DNA from 4 places in the Neorhizobium galegae bv. orientalis str. HAMBI 540 genome. Region 4 is predicted to be linked to each of the others. Evidence: predicted binding sites of a transcription regulator. Region 4 holds the regulator's gene; each other region holds the start of a gene.

Region 1 (3,773 bases), 950 kb from region 4:
GCAATGAGATCCTTCTGAGAACCAGGTTCAAGAGGGACTGTCACGATTTCGGCACCGAGTTTTTCCAGGCTTAAAGCCTCGGTTGAATCTTTTTTCCGGGTTAAAGCACGTACACGGAAACGCTCGCTACGAAGGAGTGTCGCGGCTACGCTTCGCCCCTGTTTGCTCGTTGCCCCGACAATCGCGATAAGTGGCTTCTCTTTTGTGGACATTTTTGAGTTCAAACCTTTCCAGTCACTGGCTACCGACTACGCAGGCAAGCTCACGTTGCGGCAAGAGCTGTCAGCCCATGCCGCCACCTCAATGACGGAGACCCTATCTCAACACGCTTTATTGCTGTAGATGTGCGAAATACATAACATAATGCCATTTAATGGATGAATGGCGCCGGTGAAACACCTGCGTAGGCCACTGCTCTATCCCCGTGTCCCAAACAAAAAGAGCGCCCGGCTTTCACCGGACGCTTTTCGCTGTTGGGACGCCTGCTAATTACTTAGCAGACATGAATTCGCCGACTTCGAGCACGCTGAACTCATTGTTGTCGGCCTTGTCGACGGCGCGGCCTGCCGAGAAGGGGAGGTTGTTGTCGTTGCCGATGATGATGTGGGTGGCGTCGATCACGTCGACGTTCTCGATCGTCACGAACGGCATGTCGTAGACGCCGGCGACGCTGCCGACCTTCTTCTTGTTGTCCGGGTCCTGGATGTTCATCAGGTCGATATAACCGATCTTGCGAACGGCCTTGCCGACATTGGCGTCGTTGAACTCGATCTTGTAGACACGCTTCAACTCGGCCGGAACGTCGAAGCAATCCGGCTTCGGCTGTTTCGAATCGGCGCAGGCCTTGTCCTTGGTGCCGGCGCCATTGTCGCGCTCGATCACGAGGGCGGTTGAGGCATCGATCATGTTGAAATCGCCGATCGCGGCGCCCTTGTCGGCGAACGGATACAGCCACGAACGGCCGGTCCACTTCTTGGAGGCGACGTCGAATTCGATGACGCGGATGGCGGTCTTGCCGTCAGCCTGTTCGACCTGGCCGTCGTCCTTGTAGAGCGGGCCTTCGAGCAGGCCGTAGAGCTTGGAGCCGTCCTTCGCCATAGCGAGGCCCTCGAAGCCGCCGGAACGCTTCAGGTTGAAGACCGGCATCTTGGCAGCAGGGTTGCCCGGCAGCTGGATGAGCGGGTTGTCCGGCGAAAGCACCAGCTTGCCGTCGACGGTGGTAGCGATGACGTCGGTCAAGCGGCCCTGGGTGTCGACCTTGAGGAGATAAGGGCCGAATTCATCGCCGAGCCAGAAGCCGTCGGCGACCGGCTGCACGGATTCGATGTCGAAATCGGCGCCGGTCAGGTAACGGGTTTCGGTGGCTTCGGTGACGATCGGAAACGGAGCGATCTTGTTCGGGTCGGAGAGGAAGACGTTCTTGACGACTTCAGCCTTGTTGGTGGCCCAGTCGAACTTCATCTGGTGCAGGAAGAGCATCGAGTCGGACGAGTTGAACTTCGAGCCGAAACCATTGTCCGACAGCGTCCAGAAGGTGCCGTCAGCCATCGTCTTGATGCCGGAAAAGCCCTGGACCGGCTGGCCGTCGAGCGGCAGCTTAACGTCGGTGATGCGGGCGCCGTCCTTGCCCGGCAGGGTGGCGAGGGCGTCGGTGCGCTTGCGGTCGGCGGTGGTGAACTTGCCGGAGGTCTTGAGGAACGCCGGCGCATCGGCCGGAGCCGGAACGACCGTGTTGGCGGGAAGGATCGCCTGGCCGGTGAGCTTGGCCGGGAAAACCTTGTCGTCAGCAGAAGCGGAGCCGCCGATCAGCGCGGCAAGCGCTACGGTAGCAAGCAGAAATTTGGTCATGGGATCACCTGTTGGTTGGCGTGTCAAAGACGCCAACCGGTTAAGGTGAGTGCATGACGGCGAGGTGATGGAAGATTGACGCTTCGATGAAGCTTTGATGACTGAAATTTCACAAAGGCCGGCGGCCTCAGGCGCTCCTGCGAAGCGCCATCCAGCGGCCTGGCGTCATGCCGAACGTCTTCTTGAAATGACGGGTGAAATGCGCCTGGTCGGCAAAGCCCGTATCGGCCGCGATATCCGCCAGGCTGCCGCCTTGTGACAGCAGGACCTTCGCCCGGTCGAGCCGGCGCATGACGAGATAGCGGTGCGGACTGGTGCCGAGAAGCTTCCTGAACTGCCTGGCGGTCGTGTAGCGATCGAAACCGCTCACCTCTTCGAGTTCTTCGGAAGAGACGACCCGCTCCGAATTCGCCTGTAGGTAATCGCGGCAGCGCAGAACCGCCTGTTGTGCCCGCGGCGTGCCGGCAACGCTGCCCTTGCCGTCGGCATGGTGCCAGAGGCTTGTGGCTATGCGGCCGATCAGGTCGTCGAGCAGCAGGTCCTGCGGCTCGGCTTCGAGATCGTCCAAGGCTTCGGTAAGACACTGCCGGAATCCCGCATCCGCTATGATGGGATCCGGCACGAAGGGCAGGCCGCGCGAACCGCCGGCCGCCTCGATCAGCCGTTCCGGCGGCAGGTAGAGCATGCGGTAGCGCAGGCCGTCGTCGGTGCCGGCCGCACCGTCATGCACCTCGTCCGGATGCAGCACGATGACATTGCCGGGCAGGCTGGCGCGGGCGGCACCGCGATACTGGAAGGTCTGCACGCCGGAGAGTGTCAGCCCGATCGCATAGGTGTCGTGGCGATGCGGCTCGAAACCGTTGCCATGGAAGCGAGCCTCGATCCGCTCGATGCCGCGCGAGGACGGGGCCTGGATGATGCCGTCAGGCGCGCCTCTTGCGCTGCCGTCAGGCGCGCCTCTTGCGCTGCCGCCAGCCGTGGCTCCCGAGCTGCACGAACGTTCAAGACCGGCCGCATCCGCCGCCGCTATCTCGTCTGTCATTGCATGGCCTTTGGCATAACCTTCGACGGAGTTGTTCTTCATGTTCGATACCAAGATCGCGATCGTGCTTCGCGATGACCTCGCCCCCTGGCAGGAGCTCAATGTAACCGCGTTTCTGACGAGCGGCATCATCGCGCAAAATCCCGCGATCATTGGTGAAGCATATCGGGATGCGGCAGGTCATGTCTACAATCCGATGAGCATTCAGCCGATCGTGGTGCTGGCCGCCGACCAGGAGACGCTGCGCACCATTCACCGGCGGTCGCTGGAACGGGAGGTGACGACGTCGGCCTATGTCGAGGAGATGTTCTCTACCGGCCATGATGCGGCCAACCGCGAGGTGTTCGCGCAATTCTCGCCGGAGGATGCGAAGCTGGTGGGCATCGCGATCAGGACTGAGAAGAAGATCGTCGACAAGATCACCAAAGGCTCGAAAATGCATGCCTGACGGCGAAGAACATGGTCTTCGGAATGACCCAGAGCGCGGCGATCGGCGTGGTCGAGGCCACCACATAGGCGGCGATGCTGAGGAGCAGGTAGTTGAGCCAGGCGACGTGCTTCCGCGTCATCAGGCCCGGCAGGGCGACGAGCAGATTGGCGGCGCAGATCACCCGGATGATCGGGCGGTTCCAGAGCGGCGAAAAGGCCCCGAACCCCGACGCTTCCATGAGGAGGACGAGCAACAGCGAGAGCAGGACGACGACGGCGATCAGGGCATTCGATGTTGGATAGCGCATCGGTCGCTCAGGCCTCCAGCGCCAGGGTGACGAAGCTCGCCGGTTGACGCTTGCCCACATGGTTGCGGGGGAAATGCCGGAGCGAGTCGGGCACAGAACGCTGGGTGGTCACCCGGGCAAGCGATTGGATCATGGCTGGGCTCGCG
Region 2 (3,773 bases), 980 kb from region 4:
ACCCGATAGACATCGGGTCACTGGATTCCTGTGACAAGCACAGAAATGAGGGAGGTGGAGGCCCTCGATCCCAGCTGTCCCAAGGTCCCGCGCCCTTGACCGTCGTCATCCTCATCGGAATGGCCGTCACCGTTTTCCTGACATCGCTGCTTTCGGGAATTTTCGGCATGGCGGGCGGGTTGATCCTGCTCTGGGTGCTACTTTTCCTTTATCCCGTCGGTACCGCGATCGCCTTCCACGGCATCATCCAGATGGTCTCAAACGGATCGCGCGCCTGGTTTTCCCGCGCCTATATCGACTACCGTATCCTCGGCATCCTCTGCCTCGGCGTCGCCGTTTCGGCAGCGGTGCTGTTCTCGGTCAATTATGTGCCGGACCTGGTCATCGTGTTGATCGGGGTGGGGCTGATGCCGATCCTGGTCTGGCTGCCCGTCAAGCGGCTGCAGCTCGATGCGTCGAAGCCGCTGCATGCCTTCATCTGCGGGCTGTTTTCCGGGGCGCTGACGATCAGCGTCGGCGTCGCGGGGCCGACGGTCGATATCTTCTTCATCCGCACCCAGATGGACCGCCGCAAGATCATCGCCACCAAGGCGTCGATCCAGACGCTTTCGCATCTCACGAAGGTTGCCTTCTACTGGAGCGCGGCTTCCGGCCTGCCAACCTCCGACTGGATTTCGATCCTGCTCGCCGCGCCGATCGCCATCCTCGGCGCGCATGTCGGCAACGGCATCCTGCAGAAGATGACCGACCAGAATTTCCGCGCCTGGACGCGCTGGGTCGTCACCGGCGTAGGTGCCGTTTATTTTACTCAGGGCCTGCTCAAACTGATTTGACCTCGCCGCATTTTTCGCCAAGTTTGGCGCCCAACGAAACGCATTCGGGAACCGATCAATTATCCGGTCTTCACCCCTTCGTGACTTTCTCTTGAAGGTGCCCGGTGGTTACTTTCCGCCATCCAGTGCGTTAGGCCCTTGATCGCCGCGAGCAATCGTGGATAACAGTTGCCCTGATAAAGAGGTCCACCACCCATGCCCTTTCGTTTTCGCTCCGTACTCCTTGTTGCGGGCCTGTTTTATGCGGGCGCTGCATTTGCGGGAGAGGTGAGAGCGCCGAAGGGCGTGATCGAGCTTTTCACCTCTCAGGGGTGTTCTTCCTGCCCGCCGGCCGACGCAGCGCTGGGCGAGCTGGTGGCGCAGGGCGACATGGTCGTGCTCTCCTACCACGTCGACTACTGGAACTATCTCGGCTGGACCGATACGCTGAGCTCCAAGGAAAATACCGAGCGGCAATATGGTTATGCCAAGTCGCTCGGACGCAGCGGCGTCTATACTCCGCAGGCGGTCATCAACGGCCGCGATCATGTCAAGGGCACGGACCTCACGGTCATCAATGACAAGGTGAAGATGCTCGGCCAGAACGGCAAGGGGCTCGACGTTCCGGTCACCGCTGCGATGCGCGGCGACGAGATCGAGATCGAGATCGGCAACGGCAAGGGACAGGCGGATGTCGTCGTTGCCTACTTCACCAAGCGCCAGCAGGTGGATGTCACCAAGGGTGAAAACAGCGGCAAGAACATGGAATATTGGCACGCCGTCTATGACGTGCAGTCGGTCGGCACCTGGAACGGCCAGAGCATGAAGCTGACCTTGCCGGGCAAGCTGATGGGCAAGTCCAAGAAGGACGGTTGCGCGATCCTGCTGCAGACCTCCGGTCCGGGCGGCGAACCGGCAGCCATTCTCGGCGCGACGGTATTGATGGTGGGTCGCAAAAACTACTGACCGCAGGCGCGGTTCAGGACTGGCTGACTGTATGTGAATTCTTGTTGGCGGCCCGATCCAATAACATTGGGGGGCTGGGGGTAAGGGTCAATGCACCAGACCGGGCCATATGGCGCTGAAAACGGCGCCAACCAACATCGTCAATTTCGCTTCGAAATCGGGCACTCTTTTGTTCGAAATGGGGCAACAATAAAATCGTGCGGTTCGTCCCTGGCGAAATTGCCGGGGTTGATTTTTGCAGCCTCTCGGGCAAACTGTCATGTCTCTGACATTTGACGATTTGGGAGTCTTGATGACAGATCAGCCGGATTTGCCGGGGGGCCAGAGATCCCGGGACACAGCCGTCGTCGTCGATCTCAGTGAATATCGGCAGAATCTCGATCCTGCGCCGGTCACCTTCCACCGGCGCGAACTCGACGCAATCTTGAGGATTTACGGCCGCATGGTCGGCGAGGGAGAATGGAAGGACTACGCTATCGATCACCTCAAGGATCGGGCGGTGTTCTCCATTTTCAAGCGCTCGGGCGAGACGCCGCTGTTCCGAATCGAAAAGAACCCGAAGCTTGCCGCCAAGCAGGGCGCCTATTCCGTGACGAACACCCACGGGTTGATCATGAAGCGCGGCCATGAGCTGCCGCAGGTGCTCAAGGTGTTCGACAAGGTGCTGAAACTGATCGACTGACGCTGATTGCTACTCGGTAAACAGCGAACCCGGATAGACGCTGGGATCCGGATCGGTTTCGTTGCCTTCGCCGAGGGCTGCCTGCATCAGCACGGTATCCTGCCATTTTCCGTGTTTGAAGCCGGTGCCCTTCAGGGTGCCGGTCAGTTCGAAACCGAGGCCGCGATGGAGTGCCACGGACGCCGGGCTCGCGCCGCCGATGACGGCGACCATCTGGCGGAAACCAAGCGCCTCGCAGCGCACCAGCAATTCCTTGAGCAGCGCCTTGCCGACGCCCTTGCCGCGCGCTTCCGGCGCCAGATAGATCGAATCCTCGACCAGCCAGCGATAGGCGGGGCGGGTCCGGAAGGCCGATGCGTAGGCGTAACCGAGGAGCGTGCCGTCTTCCTGTTCCGCTGCGATATAGGGATACCCCTTGGCACGGATCGCCTCGAAGCGAGCCGTCATCTCAGCCTGGTCCGGGGGTAAGATCTCGTAACTTGCGGTGCCGTTCAGCACGCTGTCGCGATAGATCTCGGTGATGGTCGGAAGATCGGCGGGGGAGGCGTCGCGGAGATGGAATGTCATTGAGGCAGGCCGTTGAAAGGAATGGCCAAGCCTATGCCGCAACGCGAAGCCGGGCAACAAAAAAGGCGACCCGGAGGCCGCCTTTTCCTGTTCGAGTTCCTCGAGATTAGTTGTTCCGGTTGCCCAGGAACTGGAGGAGGAACGTGAAGAGGTTGATGAAGTCGAGGTAAAGGGTCAGAGCGCCCATGATGGCCTTGCGGCCAGCAACCGCGACGTCGTCGCCGTCAAAGTACATTTCCTTGATCTTCTGGGTATCGTAGGCGGTGAGGCCTGCGAAAATCAGAACACCAATCGCGGAGATCGCAAAGCCGAGCGCGGAAGACGCCAGGAAGATGTTGACGATCGAGGCGATGATCAGGCCGAACAGGCCCATGATCAGGAACGAGCCCATGCCCGACAGGCTTCTCTTCGTTGTGTAGCCGTAAAGCGACAGCGCGCCGAAGGAAGCAGCGGTGATGAAGAATGTCTGAACGATGCTCTGGGCCGTGTAGACCAGGAAGATCGACGACAGCGACAGACCCATCAGAGCCGCATAGCCCCAGAAGGTGCTCTGAGCAGCGCCGACGCTCATCTTATGAACGCGGAAGCTCAGGAAGAACACCACGGCGAGCGGTGCGAGCATGACGACCCAGCGAAGCGGCGAACCGTAGATCGCAGCGCCAAGGCTGGTCAGCAGGATGCCGTTCGGAAGCCGGGCGACAGCTGCAGCTGCATCCGTCGTCGTTGCGAGGGCCGAGATACCATAA
Region 3 (3,773 bases), 940 kb from region 4:
CGCGACCGGCGCCGGGCGATCGTCTCCTTCGGCGGCATCACCGTGCCGGCGGCGCTCGGGCGGTCCGGCACCACTCCCTTCAAGCGGGAAGGGGATGGCGCAACGCCGATTGCGGCGATGCGCCTTCTTCATGGATACGTGCGCGGTGAGCGCGTGAAGCTGCCCCCGACGCCACTTTCGATGACGCGCATCGGTAAAGGCCTGCTGTGGTGCGACCAGCCGGAGCACCCGTCGTACAATCGCCCGGTGAAGGCACCGTTCCGGCCAAGTCATGAAGAGATGATGCGGGCTGACGGGCTCTACGACATCTGCCTCGTGCTCGACTGGAACGTCACCTCGCGTGCCCGCAACCGCGGCTCGGCGATCTTCTTCCACCTCATCAAGCCCGGCTACCAGCCGACCGCCGGCTGCATCGCTGTCAGCCTTCCCGACATGAAGCGGCTCATCCGCTTCATGCGCAAGGGTACGGTGGTGAGGGTTCTCGGCTAAGGCCTGAAACGAAAATGCCCGGCGCTGAGGGCCGGGCATCTCGAAATCAAGGCTGGAAGACGCTTATTTCCACTCGCGGATATCGACGAAGTGACCCGCGACTGCGGCTGCGGCGGCCATGGCCGGCGAGACGAGATGGGTGCGGCCCTTGTAACCCTGGCGGCCCTCGAAATTGCGGTTCGAGGTGGAGGCGCAGCGCTCGCCCGGCTTCAGGCGGTCGTCGTTCATCGCCAGGCACATCGAGCAGCCCGGCTCGCGCCATTCGAAACCGGCGTCCTTGAAGATCTTGTCGAGGCCTTCGGCTTCCGCCTGTTCCTTGACGATGCCCGAGCCCGGAACGACCATGGCCGATACGGTCGATGCGACCGTGCGGCCTTCGACCACCTTGGCGGCAGCACGCAGGTCTTCGATGCGGCCGTTGGTGCAGGAGCCGATGAAGACACGGTCGATGGCGATATCGGTGATCTTGGTGCCCGGCTTCAGGCCCATATAGTCCAGAGCGCGCCATTTCGAAGTGCGCTTGGTTTCGTCCGGGATGTCGTCCGGGTTCGGAACGGAACCTTCAACCGAGATCACGTCTTCCGGCGAGGAGCCCCAGGAGACGATCGGCGGCAGGTTGGCGGCGTTGAGCACGACGACCTTGTCGAAATGCGCGCCTTCGTCCGTCTGCAGGGTCTTCCAGTAGTCGAGCGCCATGTCCCAGGCCTTGCCCTTCGGCGCGCGCGGCTTGTCCTTGATGTATTCGAAAGTCTTTTCGTCCGGCGCGATCAGGCCGGCGCGGGCGCCGCCTTCGATCGTCATGTTGCAGACCGTCATGCGGCCTTCCATGGAGAGCGCCCGGATCGCCTCGCCGGCGAATTCGATGACGTGGCCGGTGCCGCCGGCGGTGCCGATTTCGCCGATGATGGCAAGGATGATGTCCTTGGCGGTGACGCCCGGCGGCAGTTGGCCGTCGACGCGCACCAGCATGTTCTTCGCCTTCTTCTGCACCAGCGTCTGGGTGGCGAGCACGTGCTCGACTTCAGACGTGCCGATGCCATGCGCCAGCGCGCCGAAAGCGCCGTGGGTCGAGGTGTGGCTGTCGCCGCAGACGATGGTCATGCCCGGCAGGGTAAAACCCTGTTCGGGGCCGACGATGTGGACGATGCCCTGGCGAACGTCCTTTTCCGAATAATATTCGACGCCGAAATCGCGGGCGTTCTGGGCAAGCGCCTCCACCTGGATGCGGCTTTCCTCGTTCTTGATGCCTTCGTGGCGGTCGGCGGTAGTTGGCACGTTGTGGTCGACGACGGCAAGCGTCTTTTCCGGAGCGCGGACCTTACGGCCGGCGATGCGCAGGCCTTCGAAGGCCTGCGGCGACGTCACTTCGTGAACGAGGTGACGGTCGATGTAGAGAAGACAGGTGTGGTTCTCATCCTCGGAAACGACGTGGTCGTCCCAGATCTTGTCATAAAGGGTGCGAGGTGCGCTCATGGCTGCTGTCCGTTAAGCTGACTGAAACAGGAAATGGGTATCCGGCAGCACGAGGCTGCCTCAAGCTGAGGAAGGTCAGCTAAGTCGGTCGCAAAGCGCCCCGGACACCCGCGCGAAAAAGCGTGCCGGCAGACGCTTGTGGTCCTGCAGCACGACAATCTGGTTCGCGAGGCATCCGAATTTCGATCCCATGGCGGCTGGAATACCAGTTTCCGAAGAAATCGGCAATCGAATTGCGTTGCGGGAAATCTGTCGCATCTCTGTCATAAAGCTTTCGCGGAAACGTGGTTGATCTCAGTTTCCATAACGGAGGAATGCCAAGATGTCCGAACCCATGCAAGACCAGCTCAGCCGCATCAAGGAAGAGATCGCCGACAGCTTCGATGAAGAGCTGGAAATGCAGATGGAAGAGGACCGGCTCGACGAGCTGGTCGCCGAAGGCATGTCCGAGCCCGCCGAGGCGACGATCGACCGCCGCATCTACTTCCGCGAGCTGTTCCGCCTCCAGCACGAGCTCGTCCGCCTGCAGGACTGGGTGCAATACAAGAAGCTGAAGATGGTCGTGCTGTTCGAAGGGCGCGACTCGGCCGGCAAAGGCGGCGCCATCAAACGCGTCACCCAGCGCCTCAATCCGCGCGTCTGCCGCACCGTCGCCCTTCCGGCGCCGACCGAGCGGGAGCGCAGCCAGTGGTATTTCCAGCGCTACGTGCCGCATCTGCCGACGGCCGGCGAAATGGTGCTGTTCGACCGCTCCTGGTACAACCGCGCCGGCGTCGAGCGGGTGATGGGCTTCTGCACCAAGGACGAGCTGGAAGAATTCTTCCGCTCGGTGCCGGAATTCGAGCGCATGCTGGTCCGCTCCGGCATCATCCTCGTCAAGTACTGGTTCTCGATCACCGACGAGGAGCAGGAATTCCGCTTCAAGATGCGCATCCACGATCCGCTGAAGCAATGGAAGCTGTCGCCGATGGATCTCGAAAGCCGCGTCCACTGGGAAGAATATACCAAGGCCAAGGAAGAGATGCTCCAGCGCACCCACATCCCGGAAGCGCCGTGGTGGGTGGTGCAGGCCGTCGACAAGAAGAAGGCGCGGCTCAACATGATCTCCCATCTTCTCGCCCAGGTGCCCTACGAGACCGTGCCGAAGGAGCAGATCGACCTGCCGGGCCGCGTTCGGAACGACGATTACATCCGTCATCCGGTGCCAGCGGACATGTACGTTCCGGAAGCGTACTGACGCCGTTGTCTGGCGCTCGAGGAGAGTAAAACAACTCGGGGCCTTTAGGCGCCAGTCCGTAACTGAAATGTGGACACCGTCTGTCGCAAAACTCTGACTTTTCCGAAAGAGTTTTGCGACAGGAATTTACAGGCGGCTTTCGGGCTGATGAGGCAATTCCTTAGTCTCTCTTTGAGATGGATGAAATTGGTCGCAGCTATAAAAGAGACAGGGAAACACGCCGATCGAGATGAGCCGCATACAACGCCGCAAGCAGTGCGAGCGAGGCGGATGCCAGCATCATAATGAAAAGCGCATGGACAGAATCCGGAAGGAACAGACCGGCGATAGAAGCTACGATGGCTCCGCCTGCAATTCTCATGGCGGCGGCTAGCCCCGCAGCGGTGCCAATAAGATCAGACCGTACAGACATTGCGCCGCTATTGGCTGCCGGCATGGTCAACCCGTTGCCTACGCCGATGAGGATGCAAGGTCCGAAGAAGGCGAGAACGTGCGTCAGGTCAAGTATCGCCAGGATCAAGCCGAGCAGCAATCCTGTGCATGTCAGAAGCCGGGCAAAAACCAGAATCGCGCC
Region 4 (3,773 bases):
ACGGCGCATCGAGCCGTCCGGAAGCAGCCGGTGTCGGCGTCGCACTCATCGGCTCGTTCTACATGATGCTGATCGTGCTTGTCCTGGCGCTGCCGATCGGCGTCGCCGCTTCGATCTATCTCGAGGAATTTGCCCCGAAGAACAAGTTCACCGATCTGATCGAGGTGAACATCAACAATCTAGCGGCCGTTCCCTCTATCGTCTACGGTCTGCTCGGTCTGGCGGTGTTCGTCAACTTCATGGGCCTGCCGCGCTCGGCCTCCTTCGTCGGCGGTCTGGTGCTCACCCTCATGACGCTGCCGACGATCATCATCGCGACCCGCGCCGCCTTGAAGGCCGTGCCGCCATCGATCCGCGCCGCCGCCCTCGGGCTCGGCGCCTCGAAGATGCAGACGATCTTCCACCATGTCCTGCCGCTTGCCATGCCGGGCATCCTGACCGGCACCATCATCGGCCTGGCCCACGCACTCGGCGAAACCGCACCGCTGCTCCTGATCGGCATGGTGGCTTTCGTTGCCAACTATCCGACCACGCCGCTCGACCCGTCGACGGCGCTGCCGGTCCAGATTTACATGTGGGCGAACGAAGCTGAGCGCGCGTTCGTCGAGCGTACCTCGGGAGCAATCATCATCCTGCTCCTGTTCCTCATCCTAATGAATGTTGGCGCAATTCTCTTGCGGCGTCGCTTCGAGCGGCGCTGGTAGAAGGAGTATGACAATGAATATGATGTCAGAATCGGCAGTTGAAAAGGCGCTGGACCAAAAGATGAGCGATGCTTCCCACAAGATGATCGGCAAGGACGTTTCGGTGTATTACGGCGAAAAGCGTGCGCTTTTCGACGTGAACCTCAACGTTCGCGAAAACACTGTGACGGCTCTCATCGGTCCTTCCGGTTGCGGCAAGTCCACCTTCCTGCGCTGCCTCAACCGCATGAACGACACGATCGAGAATTGCCGCGTCACCGGCAAGATCACCCTCGACACGGACGATATCTACGACAATAACATCGACGTCGTGGAACTTCGCGCCCGCGTCGGCATGGTTTTCCAGAAGCCGAACCCGTTCCCGAAGACCATCTACGAGAACATTTCCTACGGTCCGCGTATCCACGGCCTTTCCAAGAATAAGGCCGACATGGATCAGATCGTCGAGGCGAGCCTGCAGCGCGCCGGCCTCTGGACCGAAGTCAAGGATCGCCTGCATGAATCCGGCACCGGTCTCTCCGGCGGTCAGCAGCAGCGTCTGTGCATCGCCCGCGCGATCGCCGTGTCGCCCGAAGTCATCCTCATGGACGAACCATGCTCGGCTCTCGATCCGATCGCGACCGCCAAGGTAGAAGAGCTCATCCATGAACTTCGTGCCAACTACACGATCGTCATCGTGACGCACTCGATGCAGCAGGCTGCCCGCGTCTCGCAGCGCACCGCCATGTTCCATCTCGGCCAGCTCGTCGAGGAGAACGACACCGACAAGATGTTCACCAATCCCGACGACCAGCGCACCCAGGATTACATCATGGGCCGTTTCGGCTGACCCAGCCGACTGTGCCGCCTGAAAATCAATTTTGAGGACTAGAAGATGGCATCGACCCATATCCTGTCGGCTTATGACGACGAACTGAAATACTTGAGCCGCCGCATTTCTGAAATGGGCGGACTCGCCGAGCAGATGTGCTCGGACGCCGTGCGCGCGCTGGTCAATTCCGACGCCGCACTCGCCCAGAAGGTCATTTCCGACGACGTGATCCTCGATCACGCCGAGCGTGAGATCGGTGACAAGGCGATCATCACGATTGCCAGACGCCAGCCGGTTGCAGCCGACCTTCGCGAGATCGTCGGTTCGTTGCGCATCGCCTCCGATCTGGAGCGCGTCGGCGACCTTGGCAAGAACACCGCCAAGCGCGTCATCGCGGTTCAGGGCACCGGCGTGCCGCGCAAGCTCGCCCGCGGCCTGGAGCATCTCTCCGACCTCGCCCTCGTGCAGCTCAAGGACGTCCTCGACGTTTACTCGACGCGTTCGGCGGAAAAGGCCGAGGCGATCCGCAGCCGCGACGAGGAAATCGACGCGATGTACACCTCGCTGTTCCGCGAGCTCCTCACCTACATGATGGAGGATCCGCGCAACATCACCACCTGCACGCATCTGCTGTTCTGCGCCAAGAACATCGAGCGCATCGGCGACCACGCCACCAACATCGCCGAGACCATCTACTACATGACGACCGGTGCCCAGCCGGAAGGCGATCGTCCGAAGGACGACTCGTCGAACACGCTCGGCGCGATCACCGAATAGAACTGACGGAGCAGACCAAGAATGCTGCCGAAAATTGCTGTCGTAGAAGACGAAGAAGCGCTGAGCGTGCTTCTTCGCTACAATCTGGAAGCCGAGGGTTATGAGGTCGATACCGTTTTGCGGGGCGACGAAGCCGAAATTCGGCTTCAGGAGCGGGTACCCGACCTCCTGATCCTGGACTGGATGCTGCCCGGCGTTTCCGGCATCGAACTCTGCCGCCGGCTGCGCATGCGCCCGGAAACCGAGCGCCTGCCGATCATCATGCTGACGGCCCGCGGCGAGGAGAGCGAACGTGTTCGCGGCCTCGCCACCGGCGCCGACGACTATGTGGTGAAGCCTTTCTCGACGCCGGAGCTGATGGCCCGCGTCAAGGCGATGCTTCGCCGCGCCCGTCCCGAAGTGCTCTCCAGCGTGCTCCGCTGCGGCGATATCGAACTCGACAGGGAAACTCATCGCGTTCACCGCAAGAGCCGCGAAGTGCGCCTTGGCCCGACCGAGTTCCGCCTGCTGGAATTCCTGATGGCCTCGCCCGGCCGCGTGTTCTCGCGGTCGCAGCTTCTGGACGGCGTCTGGGGTCACGACATCTATGTCGACGAGCGCACCGTCGACGTGCATGTCGGGCGTCTCAGGAAGGCGCTCAACTTCTCCAATATGCAGGATGTCATCCGCACCGTCCGCGGCGCGGGTTATTCAATGGAATCCTGAGAGGCGGCTTTAAGCCGCCTCGGTCTGCCGCTGCCATTCCGGCAACGGAAAGATCCGGTCGTAGGCCCAGTTGAACACGAAGGCATAGACCACGTAGAAGACTGCGAACGACACGTCCATCGTCAGCGCATGGACGAGGCTTATACCGAGATACCAGGCGATCAGCGGCAGAAGCGCGATCAGCAGTCCAAGTTCGAACAGCACCGCATGCGCCACGCGTATGGCGGTGTTTTTCTGCGTGCCGCCGGTAAAGCGCTGCATCAGGTGGTCGAAGCCGAGATTGTAGAGATAGTTCCAGCCGGTGGCGATCGTCGCGCTGCCGATGCCGACCACGCCGATATCGGCGGCCGGCATGCCGAAGGCGAAGGAGCCGAGCGGTGTGATGAGAGCAAGCCCGATCAGTTCGAAGCTGATGGCATGGCGGATACGGTCGCGTGTCGTGCGCATGATGACCTCCTGGGGTGCTTTCCGGGCCGTCCCGGAGTTTCTGCCCGAATGGGGGAGGTCGTCCTCGCTGCCTTTTAGATAGGCGTAATGCCGATCCGGAGCAAGACTTGGCCGGCATATCTGCCATGCACAACAAAAAAGCGGGCCTTGAGCCCGCCTTCGATTTCGCCCTCGTGTCGCGCCGCCGCTCAGACCCGAGCGGCAACCTTGCGGCGCTCGTTGACCGGCTGGTAGGCGAGCTTTGCGTGATAACCGCAATAGGGCGATGCATCCGGGGATTCACAGCCGCAGAAGTGGAAGTCTTCCTTGAGCGGGTCGCCGACCGGCCA

The links. Region 4 encodes PhoB, which activates phosphate uptake and scavenging genes when phosphate is short. Its sites were predicted from a motif close to TGTCATNNANCTGTCAT; they were not measured.
Region 1: a site for PhoB is predicted at 1,935-1,951, ahead of RG540_RS05420 (esterase-like activity of phytase family protein). Genes of this name have one in related genera too.
Region 2: a site for PhoB is predicted at 2,034-2,050, ahead of RG540_RS18410 (DUF2794 domain-containing protein). Genes of this name have one in related genera too.
Region 3: a site for PhoB is predicted at 2,224-2,240, ahead of ppk2 (polyphosphate kinase 2). Genes of this name have one in related genera too.

The regions. Positions count from the first base shown of each region.
Region 1 covers NZ_HG938353.1:1,059,793-1,063,565, forward strand. Annotated here, with positions in the region: gene RG540_RS05415 (NmrA/HSCARG family protein) at 1-212, opposite strand, end outside; gene RG540_RS05420 (esterase-like activity of phytase family protein) at 490-1,848, opposite strand; gene RG540_RS05425 (AraC family transcriptional regulator) at 1,976-2,764, opposite strand; gene RG540_RS05430 (DUF2000 family protein) at 2,931-3,338, shown strand; gene RG540_RS05435 (hypothetical protein) at 3,310-3,627, opposite strand; gene RG540_RS33455 (hypothetical protein) at 3,635-3,760, opposite strand.
Region 2 covers NZ_HG938353.1:3,781,305-3,785,077, reverse strand. Annotated here, with positions in the region: gene RG540_RS18420 (sulfite exporter TauE/SafE family protein) at 96-833, shown strand; gene RG540_RS18415 (DUF1223 domain-containing protein) at 1,029-1,778, shown strand; gene RG540_RS18410 (DUF2794 domain-containing protein) at 2,071-2,460, shown strand; gene RG540_RS18405 (GNAT family N-acetyltransferase) at 2,470-3,027, opposite strand; gene RG540_RS18400 (Bax inhibitor-1/YccA family protein) at 3,134-3,773, opposite strand, start outside.
Region 3 covers NZ_HG938353.1:3,814,348-3,818,120, reverse strand. Annotated here, with positions in the region: gene RG540_RS18590 (L,D-transpeptidase family protein) at 1-489, shown strand, start outside; gene leuC (3-isopropylmalate dehydratase large subunit) at 553-1,962, opposite strand; gene ppk2 (polyphosphate kinase 2) at 2,285-3,199, shown strand; gene RG540_RS18575 (multidrug effflux MFS transporter) at 3,396-3,773, opposite strand, start outside.
Region 4 covers NZ_HG938353.1:109,862-113,634, forward strand. Annotated here, with positions in the region: gene pstA (phosphate ABC transporter permease PstA) at 1-704, shown strand, start outside; gene pstB (phosphate ABC transporter ATP-binding protein PstB) at 718-1,533, shown strand; gene phoU (phosphate signaling complex protein PhoU) at 1,579-2,292, shown strand; gene phoB (phosphate regulon transcriptional regulator PhoB) at 2,314-2,997, shown strand; gene RG540_RS00575 (PACE efflux transporter) at 3,007-3,444, opposite strand; gene RG540_RS00580 (GcrA family cell cycle regulator) at 3,633-3,773, opposite strand, start outside.